3 regions of the Paenibacillus sp. BT-177 genome follow, and region 3 is predicted to be linked to each of the others. Evidence: riboswitches for the same ligand, from Rfam matches in the RefSeq annotation. Region 3 holds a riboswitch; each other region holds the start of a gene.
What was found. A riboswitch is a leader RNA that binds a small molecule or an ion and turns the genes downstream of it on or off. The one in region 3 is predicted to bind glycine.

Region 1 (7,199 bases), on a different contig from region 3:
TTCGGGGCTACCGTTTTAGCCCGGTCTGTCAACGTTTTTTGTGTAATGACAATATCCGCATCCTGTGGAATTTCACTGATTGCCGTATTCGTTACCGTAACGCCCACGCCCGCCTGTTTCATTTTTTTGCGCAAAATTGAGGCTCCCATGGCGCTTGAACCCATACCTGCATCACAGGAAAAGACAATTTTATTCACCTCGGATTTATCCTTAAGCGTTCGATCTGCGGCAATCTCGGCAGCACGATCGGATGCGCGGTTATCTTCCATTACAGTGGCGTTAGCACTTGCACCCTTGCTTTGATTTTTCATATCTTTCAGACGGGATGCAGCTTCCTCCAGCCCCTCTTCCTTTTGCTTACCAGTTTTGAGTAATACTGCGGCAACCGCAAAGGATACGACCGCAGCTGCGATTACTCCGCTCAGCATCGGCAAATATCCGCCTTTGGGTGTCATCAGGAAGTAAGCAATGATACTGCCTGGTGAAGGAGCAGCAACCAGTCCGGCACCTGTCAACATAAAACAGAAGGTTCCCACAACACCCCCTGCTATAGCAGCGAGAATCAGAATCGGCTTCATCAAAATATAAGGGAAATAAATTTCATGAATCCCGCCGAAAAAATGAATAATGACTGCACCAGGAGCAGACGACTTCGCAGAGCCTTTACCGAACAGGCAATAGGCCAGCAAAATACCGAGTCCCGGGCCAGGATTGGATTCAAGCATGAACAAAACGGATTTTCCTGTTCTTGCAGCTTCCTCCAGCGCAATCGGACTCAATACTCCATGATTCAGTGCGTTGTTGAGAAATAATACTTTTCCGGGCTCAATAATGAGATTGACAAGCGGTAGTAGCCCTGCGTTCACGAGGAACTGTACCCCTGTCGACAACACTTGACTGATGGTTTGCACGACCGGGCCGATCGCCACATGCGCTAGTAGTGCTAGAATGGCACCGATAATCCCAGCCGAGAAATTATTGACCAGCATTTCAAAACCTGATTTGACTTTGCCCTCAATGGCCTTATCGAACTTCTTCAATATCCATGCAGCCAGCGGACCAGCTACCATCGCACCCAGGAACATCGGGATATCGGCCCCCACAATGACACCCATCGTCATAATGGCACCGATCACACCTCCACGCTGTCCGTGAATCATTGTGCCTCCCGTGTAACCGATCAACAGCGGCAGCAAATAATTTTTCATCGGGTCAACCAGTTGTGCAAACCCCTCATTCGGGAACCACCCGGTCGGAATAAAAAGTGCTGTAATTAATCCCCACGCAATAAAGGCTCCCATATTGGGCATAACCATACCGCTGAGAAAACGGCCAAAACGCTGTACGGCGACACGAGCGCCACCGCTTGAACTGGACTTTGTGTCCACTGTGCTCATATTCATATCCTCCTTGTGAGTAACTAGCATCACTACCTTTTCTTAAAATTCATACTAAATGACAGCGCTCTCTTCATCAACGAAATGAAAACGTACTTTCGTCATGAACGTTGATGACAACATTTAAATTTAAAATAACGGACAACGTATTATACCTGCATAATTCTTCTTAATATGACCGATAACAATAGAAATTAGTCGAAAAAACAGTGCTGTAAATCTGCACCTTATATAGAGGAGCTCACCTCTAAATCTAATAAATTGACGTAATTACGTCTTCTAAAAGACAACAAAAAAATAGCCGCCATGTCAGATCATAGCGACTATTTTATACACAAAACGAGCGGACTAACGATGCTTTTATTCAATTCAATATCCATATAAAAATTTAGAATAAAGCGCTAATATTCCATCTTATATTGCTCATTATTGTTCATCCGAAATCAACTGCTCGTACTGATCCGCAGACAGCAGCTTGCTCAGAGCTTTCTCGACATCATTGCCCATCTCTACTTCGATCATCCAACCCTCTTCATAGGGTGATTCATTCACCAGCTCAGGTGTACTTTCCAGAGCTTCATTTACTTTCAAAACGGTTCCCGTCACCGGAGCAAAAAGATCGGATACGGTCTTCACCGATTCAATTGTACCAATCTCCGTCCCCTGTCCAATCGTTGTTCCCGCCCCAGGTAATTCCACAAAAACAATATCACCCAATTGATGCTGTGCAAAGTCTGTAATGCCGATCCGCAACGTCCCATCCACTGTGCGCTGAACCCACTCATGTTCGTCTGTATACCAAAGTTGCTGTTTCACTTCACTCATCCTGCTTCGCCTCACTTCCACATGAATAAAATGCTTTTGATCACCTGTATTAGACAAGTTAAGATTATGACAACAAGAACATCCATGTCAATAATACTAACAAAAATACTCCATACCAACTAATATAGCGCAGTCTATAAAAAATGATAACTTGTAACAAACGCTTACATATCCTTATTTATACAATAAATGTTTTTCATATTGTTTTATATGACATTTTTATTGACATTTTGAATGGATTTGCGTATTAATGGGTTATAGTAATTGCTTTTGAAAATACCTCGACAACTGCAAACGCGGATGAACGCGGAGGGAGAGACTACCAAAAATATTCGCATCGCTGTTGTCGTTTGTGAGACAGTTGGGCACGCGAATCGGATCAAGTTGTTATCTGCAAAACCGGGTAACATACCGTTGATCCAAAAGGTAGCGCCGAAGGAGTAAACTTGCATTGCAGGTGAATCTCTCAGGCAAAAGGACCTCTGCCGGACGCATCTCTGGAGAGCATCCGTGAAAAGAGCGGATCACCCAAGGGGAAACCTGGTTCACACCGGGGTAACTTTCTGGTATCAAGGACAGAGCTGAAAGAAGAGTATGGACTGCCGTCTATACGTTTCTTTTAGCCTGTCTTTTTTGTTTAGCCGATTACACTGGATAGGAGTGGAAAAATGTCTAATTTGCGAAGAACACCACTATATTCGTCCTACGGGACGCAGCCCGGGGTTCGTTGTATTGACTTTGGCGGGTGGGAACTCCCCGTTCAGTTTAGCGGCATTCAAAAGGAGCATGAGGCCGTCCGACAACGTGCAGGTTTATTCGATGTATCGCATATGGGCGAGTTCTTGGTTGAAGGCAAAGAAGCTGAGGCTTTTTTGCAACAGGTAACCACAAATGATGTCAGCCATTTGGAACCGGGCCAAGCACAATATTCACTCCTGTGTTACCCCGATGGAGGCGTAGTGGATGACTTGCTTGTATATTGCAAAGGACCAGAGCGCTACATGCTCGTTGTGAATGCCTCCAACATCGACAAAGATTGGGATTGGCTCATACGCCACGTACCAGCATCGGTTCATCTGGAGAATGTGTCTGATGCGATAGCATTGCTGGCATTACAAGGACCGGAAGCAGCACGTATTACCGCAGCCGTGACAGATACAGATATTACGAATCTGGCATCTTTCCGATTCCATGAGAACGTGCAATTGTTCGGAGCAAAAGCACTTGTCTCGCGAACTGGATATACCGGCGAAGACGGTTTTGAATTTTATATCTCTGCTGAGGAAGCACCCGCCGTGTGGGATGGTTTGCTTCGTTGCGGTGAATCGTATGGACTGATTCCCGCTGGACTTGGTGCTCGCGATACGCTGCGCTTCGAGGCACGGCTACCGTTGTACGGACAGGAGTTATCTGCCACAATTTCACCGCTTGAGGCTGGTTTAGGTTTCTTCGTCAAGTTGAACAAAGGAGATTTTATCGGCAGGGAAGCACTGCAACGTCAAAAAGAACAAGGAATTCCTCGCAAGTTGATCGGGCTGGAAATGATTGACCGCGGTATCCCGCGCGCTCATTATCCGGTGTTCGCTGAAGGTCAACACATCGGTGAGGTCACAACGGGTACTCAATCGCCCACCTTGAAGCGTAATCTGGGGCTGGCCCTGGTGGACAGTCGTTTTAGCACCCTATCGACACCGCTGGAGGTCGAAATTCGTGGTAAACGCCTGCGTGCGGAAGTGGTCCCAGCCCCCTTTTATAAACGGCTACGCTGATCTTAATCCTCTTCATTCTAAAAAAGCGATCATGTCAGAAATAAAATTCTGGATTTTCCAATTACGACTATGTATTAGCTAATTTACTATCTAAATTTTGCTTTTCGAAAGGAGCCAGAACCTATGAAGCAGCATCGCTATCTCCCCATGACCGAACAAGACCAAACCGAAATGCTGCGTGTGGTGGGCGTATCATCCATTGATGATTTATTCAGTGACATTCCAGAGGCTATTCGATACCAAGGGGAACTCCCTCTTTCCTCTCGGCTCGACGAAAGAGCCTTAACCCGCCACATGACCGAGCTGGCCGGACGAAACGCCAATACAGATACACATGCCAGCTTTCTTGGTGCAGGTATTTATGATCATCATATTCCATCCGTTATCCAACACATCACCTCACGTTCCGAATTTTACACAGCCTACACCCCCTATCAGCCGGAAGTAAGCCAGGGCGAGCTGCAAGCCATTTTTGAATTCCAGTCGTATATTTGCGAATTGACAGGTATGGCGGTAGCTAATGCCAGCATGTACGATGGGGCTACAGCTCTGGCGGAAGCGGGCTCATTGGCCGCTTCCGCCACGCGTCGTAAACAGCTTATCGTATCAAGGTCTGTCCATCCAGAGGCACGTCAGGTATTGGCAGCCTATGCACGCGGATTGGATTTGGACATTGTGGAAATCGGCTGTTCGGATGGCGTAACGGATGTCGATGTACTAGCCACGGCCGTATCGGAACAGACGGCGGCTGTTTTGATCCAAAATCCCAACTTTTTCGGAGCCGTGGAAAATCTGAAGCCGATGGCTGACCTCATCCATGCGCATCAAGGGCTTATGGTTGTTAGTGCCAATCCACTGGCACTAGGCTTGCTAGAGACCCCTGGTAAGCAAGGCGCGGATATTGTTGTAGGAGACGCGCAGCCACTTGGGATCTCGTCCTCCCTCGGCGGTCCGACCTGCGGTTACTTCGCCGTTTCCCAGGCGCATATGCGCCGTATCCCTGGGCGTATCGTAGGCCAAACCACAGACCGTAACGGCAAACGCGGCTTCGTGCTGACCTTACAAGCGCGGGAACAGCATATCCGCCGCGAAAAGGCCACGTCTAACATTTGCTCCAATCAAGCGTTGCTCGCTTTATCTGCATCTGTATATTTGTCTGTCATGGGTAGACAGGGGATCAAGGAAGTAGCCGAGCTAAATTTGCATAAAAGCCGTTATGCGTTAGAGCAATTGCTGAGCTTGAAAGGTGTATCTACCTCGTTTAATGCACCAACCTTTAATGAGTTTGCCCTTAAACTGCCTGAGGGTACAGATATGAGCAAACTCCAGGCCGAGCTGCTAGCTGCCGGATTTATCGCTGGCTACGATTTGGGCCGGGACTATGAGGAACTTGCTGGTCACATGCTGATTGCCGTGACGGAGCAAAGAACCAAAGAAGAGATTGACCAATTTGTACACACCTTGGGGGGATTGCTATGACACACACCGGACAGGATCAGAAACAAGAACTGTTAAAGGAACACGATCAAACGCTCATTTTTGAATTGAGCCGTCCGGGTCGCATCGCTTATTCCCTTCCCGATTGCGACGTTCCCCGTCGCCCGGTGGCAGAGCTTTTGCCGGATTATGCGCTGCGCAGCCAACCTGCGGCATTACCCGAGGTATACGAAGTAGATGTTATTCGCCATTATACCGCCCTGTCCCAGCGCAATTTCGGCGTCGACAACGGATTTTATCCGCTTGGCTCGTGTACGATGAAATACAATCCGAAGGTGAATGAGGATGTTGCCCGTTACGCAGGCTTTGCTAAAATTCACCCATATCAGCCGGAGGATAGCATCCAGGGGGCTATGGAGCTGCTGCATACGCTCCAAAATGATCTGGCTGCGTTGACCGGCATGGATGCCGTCACGCTTCAGCCCGCTGCTGGCGCCCATGGCGAATGGACCGGGCTGATGATGATCCGCTCGTACCACGAAGCACGTGGCGAGCGACGTACCAAGGTGCTCGTGCCGGATTCCTCGCACGGAACGAACCCCGCCAGTGCAACCGTCGCGGGTTTCGAAACAATCACCCTACCCTCCACCCCTGAGGGGCTGGTGGATCTGGATGCGCTGCGTCAAGCCGTAGGCAACGACACCGCTGCGCTCATGCTGACCAATCCGAACACGCTTGGTCTGTTCGAGAAGCAAATCACTGATATTGCTGCGATTGTACATGACGCAGGTGGCCTGCTCTACTATGACGGCGCAAATTCCAATGCTATCATGGGGATTACCCGCCCTGGGGATATGGGCTTTGATGTGGTGCATCTCAATTTGCACAAAACGATGAGTACTCCGCACGGTGGAGGGGGCCCGGGCGCTGGACCCGTCGGCGTAAAGCAGCGACTGATTCCCTTTCTGCCCAAGCCGCTTGTCGTACGTGATCCGCAGGGTAGGTACCGCTGGGATCGGGAGCAGGGAGATTCTATTGGGCGGGTCAAAGCCTTTTATGGCAACTTCGGCATTCTCGTCCGTGCCTATGCCTATATCCGTAGCTACGGCCCTGATGGCTTGAAGCGAGTGTCAGAATGTGCTGTACTCAATGCCAACTACATGATGCATCGGCTGGCTCCGTATTTTGACCTGCCTTATCCCGGGCATTGTAAACACGAATTTGTCATGTCGGGACGAGGCTTGAAGAAGTTTGGAGTGCGCACGCTTGATGTAGCCAAACGGTTGCTTGATTTCGGTTACCATCCACCTACCATTTATTTTCCGCTGAATGTAGAGGAATGCATCATGATCGAGCCGACGGAAACAGAAAGTAAAGAGACGCTTGATGCTTTTGTCGACACTATGATTCATATTGCGCGCGAAGCCGAGGAGAACCCTGAGCTGGTGCTCAATGCCCCCTATACTACTCCAGTCACGCGCCTGGATGAAACCACTGCAGCTCGTAAACCTGTGCTGAATTGCGCATGTAGTTAAGATTAAATTCAACCCAACAATCCAAAGCATACAAAAAAGCCGGTATCTGTTGAGATACCGGCTGCTGTATGTATACAGCAATTTTTGTTGGAAAAAGATATAACCTTTGAAAAATGTGATACCCTTCCTTATGCTTCGATGCTTTGAACCAATTCAACAACCTGCTCAGCTGTTTGCATATCCAGAGCTTTTGCAGCCAATTTCTCCATGTCCGCACGGGACAACTTAGAGATTTG
Region 2 (7,199 bases), on a different contig from region 3:
AGTTCTGGTTTCGTGGCTTACATGGGGGGACTGATTTAACACTCTGGATACCGTAGCTTTGGAAAAGCCCGCCAGTTTTGCAATTTGATCAAGATTCGACATGATGCTTCTCCTCACCTAAGAAAAAAATACTTGACATGAAACGCGTTACAACAATTAGGATGCTTATGAGGGCATTACGTCTATTTTAAAGCATCTGTCGATGCATTTCAAAGGAGAACGGTTACCGTTAGTTATGGATTCGCATTGCAGCACCTGACGGGTTACTGACTAAAGTGAAAACATTAAATTAAGGAAAGAGGTTTTCATACCATGACGAAGACGCTAAAAGGATTCCCGAAAAACTTCCTCTGGGGCGGGGCAACTGCAGCCAACCAATTGGAAGGTGCTTTTGACGTAGATGGAAAAGGTCTGTCCAGCGCAGACATGATAGCCTATGTACCTAAATCAGAACGTAAGAACGATCATGCTATAGAAATTTCGTCCGAACGACTGGAGGACATCTTGGCAGGGAAGGTAAACGCCCGTTTTCCAAAGCGTGAAGGTGTGGACTTTTACCACCACTACAAAGAAGATATTGCCTTGTTTGCAGAAATGGGCTTTAAAGTATTCCGGATGTCCATCCACTGGTCGCGGATTTTCCCGAATGGATATGATGCCGAGCCGAATGAAGCAGGATTGCAATTCTACGACAATGTATTCGATGAGCTGCGCAAGTATGGTATTGAGCCTTTGGTAACACTGTCGCATTATGAAACACCGCTAGGTTTGACACAGAAATATAATGGCTGGTTGGGACGCGAAGTCGTGGATCATTACGTAAAATATGCCGAAACGGTATTTACACGCTATAAGGATAAAGTAAAATACTGGCTGACCTTTAACGAAATTAATGTCATGACTATGAGCCCGTTTACAGGCGGCGGTGTGGTTATTGACCGTGTAGAAAACAAGCAACAAGCGATATATCAAGCATTGCACCATCAATTTGTAGCAAGTGCATTGGCGACCAAACGGGGACATGAGATCATTCCGGGCGCTCAGATCGGCTGTATGCTGGCCCGCATTGAAAGCTACCCACATACGTGTAACCCAGAAGATATCCTGAAAGCACAGCATGAAAATCAAATGAACCTGTTCTTTACGGATGTGCATGCTAGTGGGGAATATCCCAACTATATGAACCGCTATTTTGAAGAAAATAATATTGTGATCCAGACAGAACCCGGCGATGCCGAAATTTTGAAAAATAACACGGTCGATTTTATCTCATTTAGTTACTATATGACCTTGACCGTATCGGCAGGGCCAGAAGGCGAAAAGGCAGCAGGGAACCTGATAGGCGGTGTGAAAAATCCGTATTTGCAGTCCTCCGACTGGGGATGGCAGATCGATCCGATCGGCCTGCGTGTTACACTGAATACGTTTTATGATCGCTATCAAAAGCCACTGTTCATCGTGGAAAATGGCCTGGGTGCGTATGATAAGGTAGAAGAAGACGGCTCTGTGCATGACACGTATCGCATTGATTACTTGCGTCAGCATATTGCCCAAATGAAGGAAGCGATTGCTGACGGTGTTGATCTGATTGGTTACACCAGCTGGGGACCTATCGACCTTGTGAGCATGTCTACGTCCGAAATGTCCAAGCGCTACGGATTTATTTACGTTGATCTGGATGATGACGGTAACGGAACGCTTCAACGCTCCAAAAAGGACTCATTTAACTGGTATAAAAATGTGATAGCAACCAACGGTGAAGAATTATAATTCCATATCGTTTTGGCGGGTACAGCAGAGAAAATCCTCAGGATGCAATCTGCTGTACCCGCTTTTTGTATAGACACTCTATTGATTCTTTCCGAGGGCTTCACAAATTTTTCACTTGTAATAAGCTGAAATTTTTCTGTATAATGAATAAAAATTTCATATGTCTGGTTGATGTTTGCGGGAGATGGAATGAAAGTTCCAACCGAAGGGGCAAAACTCTCAGGTGCTTAGGCTGATTTACAGCAACGAGCAGGGACCGTAAACGGACAGAACTCTGGAGAGACCCTTAATTGGGCGCCGAAGGTGCACCGCAGATCACATCTGCTTAAACTCTCAGGCAAAAGGACAGAGACGCGAATAACCTGTGACAGGGATAGCCCTAGGCTTTTTATAAGCTTTTAGAGGTGAAATCCTGCACAAGATGGTTGTATTTTTTCGTGCCTTTAACCTCTCCAGGAGTCGAATCAACAGATTTGACTCTTTTTTGTTTTCTACTATGCTGGAGGAGCGGGTTGAAATGAATTTGGTACATGTGTTAGAAACGATTAGCAGTTGGATATGGGGGGCGCCTCTCATCATCCTTGTTATGGGAACGGGGTTATGGCTGACCATACGTCTAAAAATGTTGCAGGTATTCCGCCTGCCCCTCGCGATCAAGCTCATCGGTAAGGCCCCGAATGAAGGTAGCGGGGATGTAAGTAGTTTTGCGGCTTTGAGTACGGCATTGGCGGCTACCGTCGGTACAGGAAGTATTGTCGGTGTAGCGACAGCCATTAAGCTGGGCGGGCCGGGTGCCTTGTTCTGGATGGTCGTTGCAGCCTTCTTTGGGATGGCGACGAAATATGCGGAAGGTGTACTTGCGGTAAAATACCGGGTGAAGGATCGGAATGGACAATTTTCCGGCGGCCCGATGTATTATATTGAAAAAGGCCTGGGACGCCGTTTTAAACCGTTGGCGATGCTGTTTGCTTTTTCAGGGATGCTGGTAGCGTTGTTCGGAATTGGAACATTCCCTCAGGTCAAGGCGATTGTATCTTCGACTGAAAACAGTTTTGGCGTTCCGCCGATTGTAACGGCGCTGACAATTGCTGTCCTTACAGGTCTTGTGACCATTGGTGGACTCAAAAGCATTGCCAAGGTATCGACGAAGGTCGTTCCTTTTAAAACAGGCCTGTATGTATTAATTTGTATCATTGTACTGATTCGATTTGCTGACCAACTTCCTGCCGCAATTGCGCTTGTGCTTCATTCGGCATTTTCAACTACATCGGCAACCGGCGGATTTGCAGGAGCTACGATTATGCTGGCCATGCGCAGTGGGGTAGCCAGAGGTATTTTTGCCAACGAAGCTGGATTGGGGAGCGCACCGATTGCAGCCGCAGCTGCCAAAACCAAATGGCCTGCAGAACAAGGGCTGATTTCCATGACAGGCGTATTTATTGATACGATGGTTATTTGTGTGATGACCGGGTTGACGTTACTGGTTAGCGGGGTGTGGAGCGGGCCTACCGATGCAGGCTTGATGACTCAGCAAGCATTTTCCAGTGCATTTCCGCTGGGAGCAGAACTGCTCACCATCATCCTGATTATGTTCGCATTCACCACCATGCTCGGCTGGAACTATTACGGAGAACGCTGTGTTGAATATTTGCTTGGGGTCAAGTGGATCAAGCCTTATCGTTATTTGTTCATTGTACTGGTTGGCGGGGGCGCGTTCATTAAATTGGATGCGATTTGGCTGCTGGCAGATATTTTTAACGCAATGATGGCTTTTCCGAACCTGATTGCACTGCTCGGCTTGTCAGGCATTGTCGTTGCAGAAACCCGAACCTATATGAACTCTTTGTACCCTAATAAGAAAAAGGGCATTCTTGCAGGTGCCAATGTAGGGGCGGCTATTCAAGTAGAAGAAAAAGGACAAACGATCAATTCATAAATAATAAAAGGGAGTGCTCTCAGCCATCACAGGCTTGAGGACACTCCCTTTTAATTGTTATAACGATGCACGCAAAATAGCTAAAATATCTTCCTGTTTCAGCTTTTGATAATTACCGAAACCTCCGTGCTCCATTTCACGGGCCGCAATGCTTGCGATGTTTTCCAATTGTTCATCATTAATGTTGTAATCGGCCAGGGTAGAAGGGGCACCAAGACTTGTCCAGAACGCACTTAGACGGTCAATACCTTCCAAGGCAATTTCTCTGTCAGTTTTACCTACAGTGTCCAAGTCGAACATACTGAGCATCAGCCGCTTCATGCGTGCAGCATCCTGATCCACTGTATGTCTCATCCAGTTGGGAAACAGAATCGCTAGACCGCCAGCATGAGGAATATCATATACAGCAGATAGTGCATGTTCAATGGTATGCGAAGCCCAATCCCCGAAGTAGCCCATTTGCAGCGTACCGTTCAGGGCAATCGTCCCAGCATATAATATCGTTTCGCGATGCTCATAGTTGTGCAAATCCACCAGCAGCTTAGGTGCCGCCTCAATCACGGTTTGCAGCACGGAAAAGCACATACGATCTTGCAGCGGTGTATTTTTAACATTGTGAAAGTACTGTTCAAAGACGTGGCTCATCATATCCACCATGCCATAAACCGTCTGATCACGTGGCACAGAAAAGGTGTTTTTCGGGTCCAAGATGGAGAATTTAGGATGCGTCACCGCGCTGCCCCACACGTATTTCTCGTTCGTTTCCCAGCTGGTGATGACAGAATCCGGATTCATTTCCGAACCCGTGGCGGCGAGTGTAAGGATGGAACCGAAGGGCAAAGCCTGGGTTGGCATATGTTTTTTGTTGATAATATCCCACACATCGCCGTCATATTCAGCCCCTGCTGCGATGGCTTTGGTGCAATCAATAACGCTTCCGCCGCCAACTGCAAGCAGGAAGTCTATTTTTTCATTTCGGCAAATCTCGATGCCCCTCTTAACGGTAGACAAGCGCGGATTGGGTTCAACGCCCGCCAATTCATGAATGTTGAGGTACAGAGGCTCTAACGCGTTTAATACCTGTTCATACAAACCATTTCGCTTGACACTTCCGCCTCCATATACCAGCAAAATGTTTTTGCCGTAATTCAACAGCTCTTGCTGCAATTGTTCAATTTGATTTTCTCCAAAAATTAATTTGGTGGGATTATAATATGTGAATTTGTTCATCTGGAAGGTTCCCCTCAGTTCATAGTTCATGTTCAAATTGTAATCTCTTATCTTGACTAGCTCGTTAATATCTGACTTGGCCATGTAAGCTATTTGAAATGACGATTAACAATTATACATGAAAAGAATAAGGGGAATCAAGTGAAGGCTAATCTTTGATCGCTCCAGCGGCAAGATCGGAAATAAATTGGCGGCTGATAAAAAGAAACAAAATAATAAGAGGAAGTACAGCCAGCAGGGTGCCAGCAATGACCATCGCATAATCCGTATTGTAAATCCCGTTCAACTGCGACAATGCAATCTGGAGGGTGAATTTGCGCTCATCCGTTAAAACGATTAACGGCCATAAGTAATCATTCCAAGCTCCTATAAAGGTAAATGCGCCGAGAAAAGCGAACGCAGGTCTTAAAATCGGTAGTGCTACATTCCAGTACAGCCGAAAAAAGCTGCACCCGTCCATACGCCCCGCATCCAGCAGCTCTTTGGGAATGGATTCTTCTGCATACTGGCGGATCCAGAAAATGCCGAAAGCATTTACCATACCTGGGATGATGAGCGCTTTGAACGTACCTACCCATCCAAAGGAAGCCATCATGACAAAGGAAGGGACGAGCGAAAGTTGTGAAGGGACCATCATTGTTGCAAGCAGTATGACGAATAGCCCCTTTTTGCCCGGAAAATCAAACTTGGCGAATGCAAAACCAGCCAGTGAATCAAAAAACAGCACCAATACGGTAACAGAACTGGCTACAAAAAGGGTATTAAAAAAAGCTCCAGCAAAATCAATCTGCTGCAATACTCTCGTTATGTTATCCAGGAAGTGGCTACCGAACCACAATTGTGGCGGAAAACGATAGATGTCTGAGGTTGTACGGGTCGCCATGACGATCAGCCAGTAAAACGGAAACATCGACAGGATGATCCCCACCAACAGCCCGGCATATAGAACAATGGATTTTGCACGTGTCTGCATCATGTTGTGACGCTCCTTCCATCGTTATTTTTTACCTTGAACGAGTTTCCAATTGATGATGGAGAATACGGCAATGATGAGAAACATACCCCATCCGACGGCAGCACCATATCCAAAATAGTTGTTGATGAACGACTCGCGGTACAGGTATAAAACGATGGTCATGCCACTTGCCCCGGAACCGCCATCATTACCGACCAGAACCTGTGGCTCAGTGAAGAGCTGCATACCGCCGATGGTGGACGTAATGACCGTAAACAAAATCACTGGACGCAACATGGGAATGGTGATGCGGAAAAAAGCCTGTGCTCCGGTTGCGCCGTCTATTTTGGCGGCCTCATACAGCACATGCGGAATACTCTGGAGTCCAGCCAGATAGATGATGGCGTTGTAGCCCATCCATCTCCAGACGACCATGGAAGAAATGGCGATTTGGATACCCCACGGCACATTGAGCCATTGGATCATAGGTAGCCCCAAAAGCTGCAGAAGATAGTTGAGAAATCCAAAATTGTTGGCAAATAAGGCGCCGAAGATGATGGCAACAGCAACAATAGACGTCACATTGGGCAGGAAGAATCCAACTCGCCATAAGGTGCGCAATTTCACAAAAGGGGCATAAAGCAGAAAGGCAACAATAAGGGCTAGCAGTAGCATTGGAATCGTGGCATACACCCAGATCACAAACGTATTGCCTACAGCCTGCCAAAATTCGGTGTCTGTCACAAGGTAACGAAAGTTACCCCAACCGTTATAGGTCATGTCTCCGATCCCGTCCCATTTGTGAAACGCCAGGTACAATGAAAAACCAATCGGAAACAAGCCAAAGATGGCAAACAGCAGATAAAATGGCGAGATCGCAGCATAAACGGCCCGGTGCTTCCAGATTTCTCTCAGCATATTGTCCACACGCCTTTTTTGAATTGTATTTTTACCGCTGTAATTCCCGTTCAATTCGTTGCATTGTTTCCGTCCATAATGAGTCGGGATCGGCATTTTGTTTGGCCACATTGGCAAGACGACGGGTCACAATGCCATGGATGACAGGATAGCGCTCGCCGAAATAGCTATTTTTCACATGACGTGCGGAGGCAGCAAAAATGAGGCCAGTGGCCTGACCACCAAAGAAAGGCTCGGGTGTCTCCATGACTGGATCGTCATAGACGCCGGGAGTGGATGGGAACAGGCCGATTTTATGGTAGGCTTCCAGTTGGTGTTCCGGGTTTTGCAGCCAGGTCAGAACTTCAAAGGCTTCTTTGGGGTGTTGGCTGGATTTGAGGATAGAGATGA
Region 3 (7,199 bases):
TACCCCCTTGGAACGCGCCGTTTTCACAAAATCCTTCAGACGTGTGTCAATGACCTCATTGCGCAAATACTGAATCGTAGCCGTTGTACTGAGTAATGCGCCTGTAACCGCCGGTAGAATGAGGTGATATGACTTATTCACGTAATATGACCATGTCCCCGGCTCTACACCTACATCCACACTGCCGCTGGTTGGAAACCAGCCAAGCCTGAACCCAAACACGTACAACAACAGCAATGCGAGTATAAATAGAGGTGTCGCAAAGCTGAGATAGGTATACCCGACCACGGTTTTATCCAGCAGACTATGCTGATAACGACCGCTGAGTACTCCCAGCGGAATGGCGATCAGATACGTTAGAACCAGAATCACAACACCCAGAAAGAACGTGTTCCCCAAACGACTGCCAATCAAATCGGTAACGCTAATTTTATGTACATAAGATTTGCCCAGATCCCCATGAGCAAGCTGGACGAGCCAGTTCCCATACTGCACCCACACCGGGTCATTCAATCCCAGTCTTTGCCGCTGTTCTTCCAGTGCAGCCGGATTTAGATTGGGAGTTGAAGTGATGAGCCCTGTCAGGGCATCCCCTGGCATAGCCTTAGCTAGGAAAAATATAAGCACACTCAGTGCAAAAAGTTGAGGGATCATAACCAGCAGCCGGCGCATTGTAAATTTCCACATATTCTGTCCCCCCTTATGGTAGCGCGACTTGATGGGATGAACTTACTGACTTTAGTGCAAACGGCTTTCCACTCGCGTCTAGATGTTTGGGCAGCTCTGACTTGTAAGAGGATAAAAGCTTTTGCCTTTTTTGAGCATTATCCAGCCGTTTCGCAGGATCGATACTGGGAATGGTGGCAATAAGCCGCTGGGTATACAAATGCTGTGGACGCTCATAAATATCTTGCTCGCTCCCCTGTTCCACTAAGCGACCTCGGTACATGATGCCGATTTGGTCGCACATATGGCGGATAATCCCCAGGTCATGACTAATGAACAAATACGTCAATTTGAACTCCCGCTGCACATCCTTCATAAAATTAAGCACCTGTGCCTGCACAGAAACGTCAAGCGCTGATACGGGCTCATCTGCAATAATCAGTTTTGGGTTTAATGTCAGCGCACGCGCAATCCCGATCCTTTGCCGCTGTCCCCCGGAAAATTCATGCGGATATTTGTAGGCCGCATCAGCGTTCAAGCCAACCTTTTCCAGCAGCATCTGTACTTTCCGCCGTTCTTCCTCATTACTCAGCCTTTCAAAGTTTCGCAGTGGTTCAGCAATGACATCCAATATGCGCTTGCGCGGGTTAAGCGAAGAATAGGGGTCCTGAAAAATCATCTGAATGTCTCTACGCAGCGGATGGCGGTTATTACGACTCAGAGCCGTAAGATCCTTGCCATTAAAAAGAATCTGTCCGCTCGTCAGCTTATTCAGGCCGATAATCGTTCTTCCTGTCGTCGTCTTTCCACAGCCGGATTCTCCTACTAGCCCGTATGTTTGGCCTGCCTCTATGCTGATCGACACGCCATCCACTGCTTTTACCTGATCAACGACACGCTGGAAAAAACCGCCGCGCACCGGATAATGAACCTTCAAATCATTTATCTCTAGTAGTGCCATGAGCAGCCTCTCCCTTTGTCTCATCTTCAAAATGAAAATGTTGGTAACATGTACAGCGGACCCAATGGCCGGGAGAAATTTCACTTAATCGGGGATGGTCTTCATGCATTCTCTGCTGAATCCAAGGAATACGCGAAGCAAAGCGACAGCTATTGCGAGGAATATCTTGCAAGGAGGGAACAATACCACCGATGACATGCAGCGGTTCTCCCTTGGTATGCGATCCCGGCATGGAGGCTAGCAAGGAACGCGTATACGGATGCTGTGGATGCCGAAATAATTCAAAAACATCAGCGCTCTCCACGATTTCTCCGGCATACATGACCACCACACGGTCGGCTACTTCGGCCACAACGCCAAGATCGTGCGTAATCAGAATAATTCCGCTTCCGGTCTCCTGTTGAAGCTGTTTGAGCAAGTCAAGAATTTGCGATTGAATGGTTACATCGAGCGCAGTCGTCGGCTCATCTGCAATAATAAGAGAGGGTCGGCAAGCTATGGCAATCGCGATCATCACACGCTGGCGCATCCCTCCTGAAAGTTCATGCGGATACTGTTCATACACACGTACGGGGTTGGGTATATCCACGCTTTCCAGTAGCTCCAGTACACGTTCCCTTTTTTGCTTCGTAGATAGGGACGTATGATAATCGAGATTTTCCTCGATCTGCTTACCAATGCACATTAACGGGTTAAGTGCTGTCAGCGGGTCCTGAAAGATCATGCCAATGCCCGCTCCGCGGATTTTATTCATTTGCCCTGAGGAGAGACGGATCAGATCCGTGCCTTTAAAAAGAACCTTTCCTTCGACACGTGTTCGCTCCATGTCATGCAGTTGTGGGATCGAAAGTGCCAGCGCGCTTTTGCCACAACCGGATTCTCCGACTACAGCCAGCACTTCATTGGGATTGACCGTCAGATCCAGATGGTCGACTGCGGGGTGATATTGATCCTTGATGCGAAAAGATACGGATAATCCCTTAATCTCCAACACAGGTTTGATATTCAATGCGCGCTTCCTCCATTCTCCATGGTCTTGTCCCGCTTATTCTCACCATGTTTGATGTTTAAAACCTCTCATGAACATTACATACCGTTTTTGTCGGAATAATTTGAATACATCCTATCACCAGTATATGGATATATCAATTAAGATTATGCTATCAACATCATTTAAAAAATCAATGATCCAGCAGTAGCGCGACTTTCCTGGCACAAAATGTAATCAAATAACCAACCACAGGTTAATTTTCATCACAAAAAAGCCGTTTGATCCCCTACAGAGGATCAAACGGCAAACTAGCACCCAACCGCTCACACTGAATTCTTTACGTTTATTACGAAGCCGCTCCATAAGAGCCCGACTTGAACGTTTTTGGATCGTACCATTTGTAGCCTGCTGCTGGAGCAGACCAAGGCTCGGGTTGCGGTTCTGTGGAAGCCGCAGGCTCCTCAAACGGCAGAAGCTTCGTCGGTTGATCCAGCGTTAAACCTGCCACATCGGATAATTTGGTGTAGTCCTGCTTCCACGCAAGCCACTGGACCGTTTGCACCAGGAAGGTGGCATCGTCCACTTCCTTGAAACCATCATATGTCTTTTTCGACTGTCCGTTTTCTTCACGCGCATATTTCGGTGTAGCATCTTCTACAGGGGAAGAATCACCGATAAATGCTGCCTTGCCTTGACCCACCTTGGAGATCGCAGCATAAGGCCCTTCCGCACGGCCTCCACCGTTATAGACACCATGGTCTACAGCATTACCCCATTTTTTCGTACCTGTAGGGATATAGGCAATTCCTTTGGCTTTGGTAGGATCAATAATAGCCAGCGTAGATCCCGCATGCATGGCAATCGAGCGTACACCCTTGGTAATGCCGAAGGATTGATCTGCGGCTACAATGTCCGTAGCATTCACGTCGCCAAGCGCATTGTAACGGAAACGAACACCAAAGTTGGTCGCCAGCCAATCGGAGCTAGTTAACCCCTGCATCGCCGGTGATGCTGCTTCTTCTGTAGTCATCCCTTTGGCCGGATTAGTATAGGCTCCACGACGGTAGCCATTCATAACCTCAGAGGAATCCCAACGGTTTTTGTTACGGTCCGCATTATAGTGGTCGGAGATGAAGAAAACACTTCCCCCGTTATTCACATATTGCAGCAGGGCAGCCTGCTCGGATGCCTTAAAAGCAACATTCGCTTCACCGATGATGAACACATCATATTGGCGCAGCTTATCATAGGTTATGGCCTGTTCTCCATAAGTAAAAGGAATGGGACGGTTCAGTTGGTCCACTGTAAAACCTACATTACGCAATCCATTGGCAAAGTCGGAGAAGGCGCCTTCAATGACCCAATCTGCTGCCCCAGCCGTCTGTGCGTGCGTATTATCGAACAGCACCTTTTTGCCGTTGCCATCCGGCAGTGTAGTACCGGGTTGACCCGGGTTTCCAGGTTCAGGTTCGCCAGGTTCACCTGGTTCCCCCGGCTCGCTTCCGTTCACCAGTTCAACAGTGCTTGGACTTTTCACTCCACCAAAATTATTGTAGGTGCCAAGTGTACCCGTCACACGGATTTTGCTGCCAATCAGCTCAGGATGGCCTGTTAGCCCAAATTGCCCTCTGTACGCTGATGTCAGCTGTACATCCAATAGATTAGACGTGCTACGTTCATTGGCCTGGTCGGCAATCAGTACGTTAAAATCATTCGCAAACGGAGAAGAAAAATTAGCCGTTTTCGATCCGGTAGCATGTCCGACGATGTAACCTTCCACCGTCACTGTGCCTCCACTGCCTTGGCGCTGGAGTGCCTCGGCTACTGTCAGTGCTCCCTCCGCTTTGACCTGACCGAATGGAACGAAGATCCCGATCAGCAGCGATACGATCGCTGCCAGATGCAGCACCCCTTTCAAGCGTGAACCTGTGAACCGCAAGCCTTTTACCATACGTCAATATCCCTCCTATAATTCCATAAATGTGCTTGTCCTCTATCAGATTAGCTATCAATCTTCTAATTCCTTCCTGATTTCATCCATAATTATGTAAATTTTAATCTTTTTTATTGGAAACTCGCCTGTTTATGTAAAAATTGAACCCTGCGATTGACACCGAGCACGGCATACATTACGCTAAGAAAGATATGTAGAACGGTATACGCGAATGAAGATGACGGGAGAGTCTGTCCAGGGGCTTACACGCTGGCGGCACCGAAGGAGCAAGACGCCAACACCCGGCTGGCGGATAATCTCTCAGGTCCATGTATCGTCATCTGACGCAACTCTGGAGAGAGCGCAAGCCACCCAAGGGGTAAGGCGGTAAGGACACCGCACGAAACTCTCAGGTAACGAGGACAGAGATAAGGGAAACTTCCTTATCCTGTCCTTTTTTGCGCTCACATTGTACGTCAGCATTAGGAACCGTCATAGCCGCGCAAAAACGCGGAAATACCATATACTATGGTACTAGAACATACAGGGGGCCACACCATGCGTTTCAAAGATGTATTTTCCATTATCGGTCCGGCCATGACCGGACCTTCCAGTTCACACACTGCAGGCGCGGTGCGGCTTGCACGCGTTGCCCGTCACTGGCTCGGGACGCAGCCTGACCGTGCCCGCATGACACTGTACGGCTCTTTCGCCGACACATACAAAGGACACGGTACAGACCTAGCGCTCATCGCAGGACTGCTCAATTACGATACAGACGACCACCGAATTCCAGATGCCGAGCAATGGGCGGAGCAGGCCGGGATGACCGTGGAATTTGCCGTCAGCGGACTACCCGCCCCCCATCCGAACACCGTCCGTTTTGAGCTGTGGAAGGGTGAGGATCAGCGTACACTGCTGGGTTCCTCCATCGGCGGTGGCAGCATCCATGTCCAGCAGCTCAACGAATTCCGAGTCAACCTGACCGGAGAGCTGTCTACGTTGGTGCTTCTTCACTCGGATAAGCCCGGTACATTAGGTGCGGTGACTTCAGCGCTCGGCGCTGCTGACATTAACATTGCCTATATGCACGTGGATCGCAAAGGTCGGGATGGAGAAGCACTTACAGCCATCGAAACGGACAGTCCTCCTACGGCTGAATTAATCGCAAAACTACGATCCTTACCACATATGTACGAAATTAAAACGATTAATTTGAAAAAAGGAGCTGAATCTGATGCGATTTAGCCATCTGCATGAAATCAGCGCTATATGCGCGGAGGAATCCACCACGATTGGCCGCCTGATGATTCAAGAGCAGGTACAAGAGACGAATACAACGGAAGAAGAAATTTTCCGCCAAATGTCTGATTATTATGAAGTCATGAAGGAGGCCGTTCATCGTGGTCAGACGCAAGACACCGTATCCCGCAGTGGATTAACGGGCGGCGACGGCAAGCGCTTAGCCGAATATCTGCGGACAGGGGAAACCTGCTCCGGCGATGCCTCCGCGCTCGCCATGGCTTATGCGCTCTCCGTGTCGGAGGTTAATGCGTCCATGGGGCGCATTGTCGCCACGCCCACTGCAGGTTCATGCGGAGTCATCCCCGGTGTGTTCATTAGTGCGCAGGAGCGGTTCGGCTGGGATGATGAGCATATGGTGCACGGCTTGTTCGCAGCCGGAGCCATTGGCTACGTCATCGCCAACAATTCCTTCATTTCCGGCGCGGAGGGAGGCTGTCAGGCTGAGATTGGTTCAGCCATCGGGATGGCCGCTGGCGCTATGGTCGAGCTACGCGGTGGCACACCTGAGCAGGCCGTTCACGCCGTAGGCCTAGCGCTCAAGAACACGCTCGGCCTGATATGCGACCCCGTCGCCGGACTCGTCGAGATTCCGTGTATCGTGCGCAACGGGCTGGGAGCCGTGACCGCACTTGCCGCAGCGGATATGGCTTTGGCGGGTGTGCGCAGCGCCATTCCGTCTGACGAAGTCATTGACGTGATGCTTGAAGTCGGCAGCGCAATGCCGTCAAAGCACCGCGAGACCGCCAAAGGCGGCTTGGCCCAGACACCGACTGGCAAGCGTTTGACCGAATCCCTTACACGCAACACACTGGCCAAGAAAGATAAGTCGTAGCTTCTAAGCTCTAAACCAACTACTTTTCCTCTACAAAACAAAACGAATATCTCTCCCACACATTAAGGGAAAGAGAATTCGTCCTTAAAAAAAGAGCAAGCATGTCGTCCCTAGACGCATGCTTGCTCCTTTTCTTTTCAATTGATTACAGATTACTGGACAGTTACCTGTACCTTCGTCATTTTACCTGCATATTTCACGGTAATTACAGCTTTGCCTTTGCCCTGTGCTTTAATGTTACCGTCTTTGACCGTCGCAACAATAATTCTGGACGAGGACCAGACAGCCGGCTTGGAGACATCCTTCTCCGACTCATCCTTATACGTGGCTGTAGCCGTAACCTTAGCCAGCTGCCCTGCCTTCAAAGTCAAGGCGACTTCGTCCGTTTGCAGATATTTAAGCGTATCAACATCAACAGGCACGCTGATCACCTTACCGCCGAACTTCGCCTGAATGTTAGCTTTACCGTAGCTGATCGCGGTAACCTGACCTTTTTTGACGGTGGCTACCC

Region 1: another riboswitch for glycine. It lies ahead of gcvT (glycine cleavage system aminomethyltransferase GcvT); the one in region 3 lies ahead of sdaAB (L-serine ammonia-lyase, iron-sulfur-dependent subunit beta).
Region 2: another riboswitch for glycine. It lies ahead of OIU26_RS16535 (alanine/glycine:cation symporter family protein); the one in region 3 lies ahead of sdaAB (L-serine ammonia-lyase, iron-sulfur-dependent subunit beta).

What each region holds. Positions count from the first base shown of each region.
Region 1 covers NZ_JAOYTP010000001.1:1,226,321-1,233,519, forward strand. The annotation lists gene OIU26_RS05615 (PTS mannitol transporter subunit IICB) at 1-1,397, opposite strand, end outside; gene gcvH (glycine cleavage system protein GcvH) at 1,824-2,222, opposite strand; glycine riboswitch at 2,615-2,714, shown strand; glycine riboswitch at 2,715-2,811, shown strand; gene gcvT (glycine cleavage system aminomethyltransferase GcvT) at 2,891-3,991, shown strand; gene gcvPA (aminomethyl-transferring glycine dehydrogenase subunit GcvPA) at 4,115-5,470, shown strand; gene gcvPB (aminomethyl-transferring glycine dehydrogenase subunit GcvPB) at 5,467-6,963, shown strand; gene ptsP (phosphoenolpyruvate--protein phosphotransferase) at 7,092-7,199, opposite strand, start outside.
Region 2 covers NZ_JAOYTP010000005.1:59,285-66,483, reverse strand. The annotation lists gene OIU26_RS16545 (LacI family DNA-binding transcriptional regulator) at 1-102, opposite strand, end outside; gene OIU26_RS16540 (glycoside hydrolase family 1 protein) at 313-1,770, shown strand; glycine riboswitch at 1,939-2,023, shown strand; glycine riboswitch at 2,035-2,129, shown strand; gene OIU26_RS16535 (alanine/glycine:cation symporter family protein) at 2,288-3,706, shown strand; gene OIU26_RS16530 (iron-containing alcohol dehydrogenase) at 3,764-4,936, opposite strand; gene OIU26_RS16525 (carbohydrate ABC transporter permease) at 5,085-5,912, opposite strand; gene OIU26_RS16520 (carbohydrate ABC transporter permease) at 5,934-6,809, opposite strand; gene OIU26_RS16515 (ABC transporter substrate-binding protein) at 6,841-7,199, opposite strand, start outside.
Region 3 covers NZ_JAOYTP010000011.1:14,348-21,546, reverse strand. The annotation lists gene opp4B (oligopeptide ABC transporter permease) at 1-687, opposite strand, end outside; gene OIU26_RS22645 (ATP-binding cassette domain-containing protein) at 701-1,627, opposite strand; gene OIU26_RS22640 (ABC transporter ATP-binding protein) at 1,605-2,636, opposite strand; gene OIU26_RS22635 (ThuA domain-containing protein) at 2,965-4,569, opposite strand; glycine riboswitch at 4,784-4,898, shown strand; gene sdaAB (L-serine ammonia-lyase, iron-sulfur-dependent subunit beta) at 5,110-5,799, shown strand; gene sdaAA (L-serine ammonia-lyase, iron-sulfur-dependent, subunit alpha) at 5,789-6,688, shown strand; gene OIU26_RS22620 (Ig-like domain-containing protein) at 6,841-7,199, opposite strand, start outside.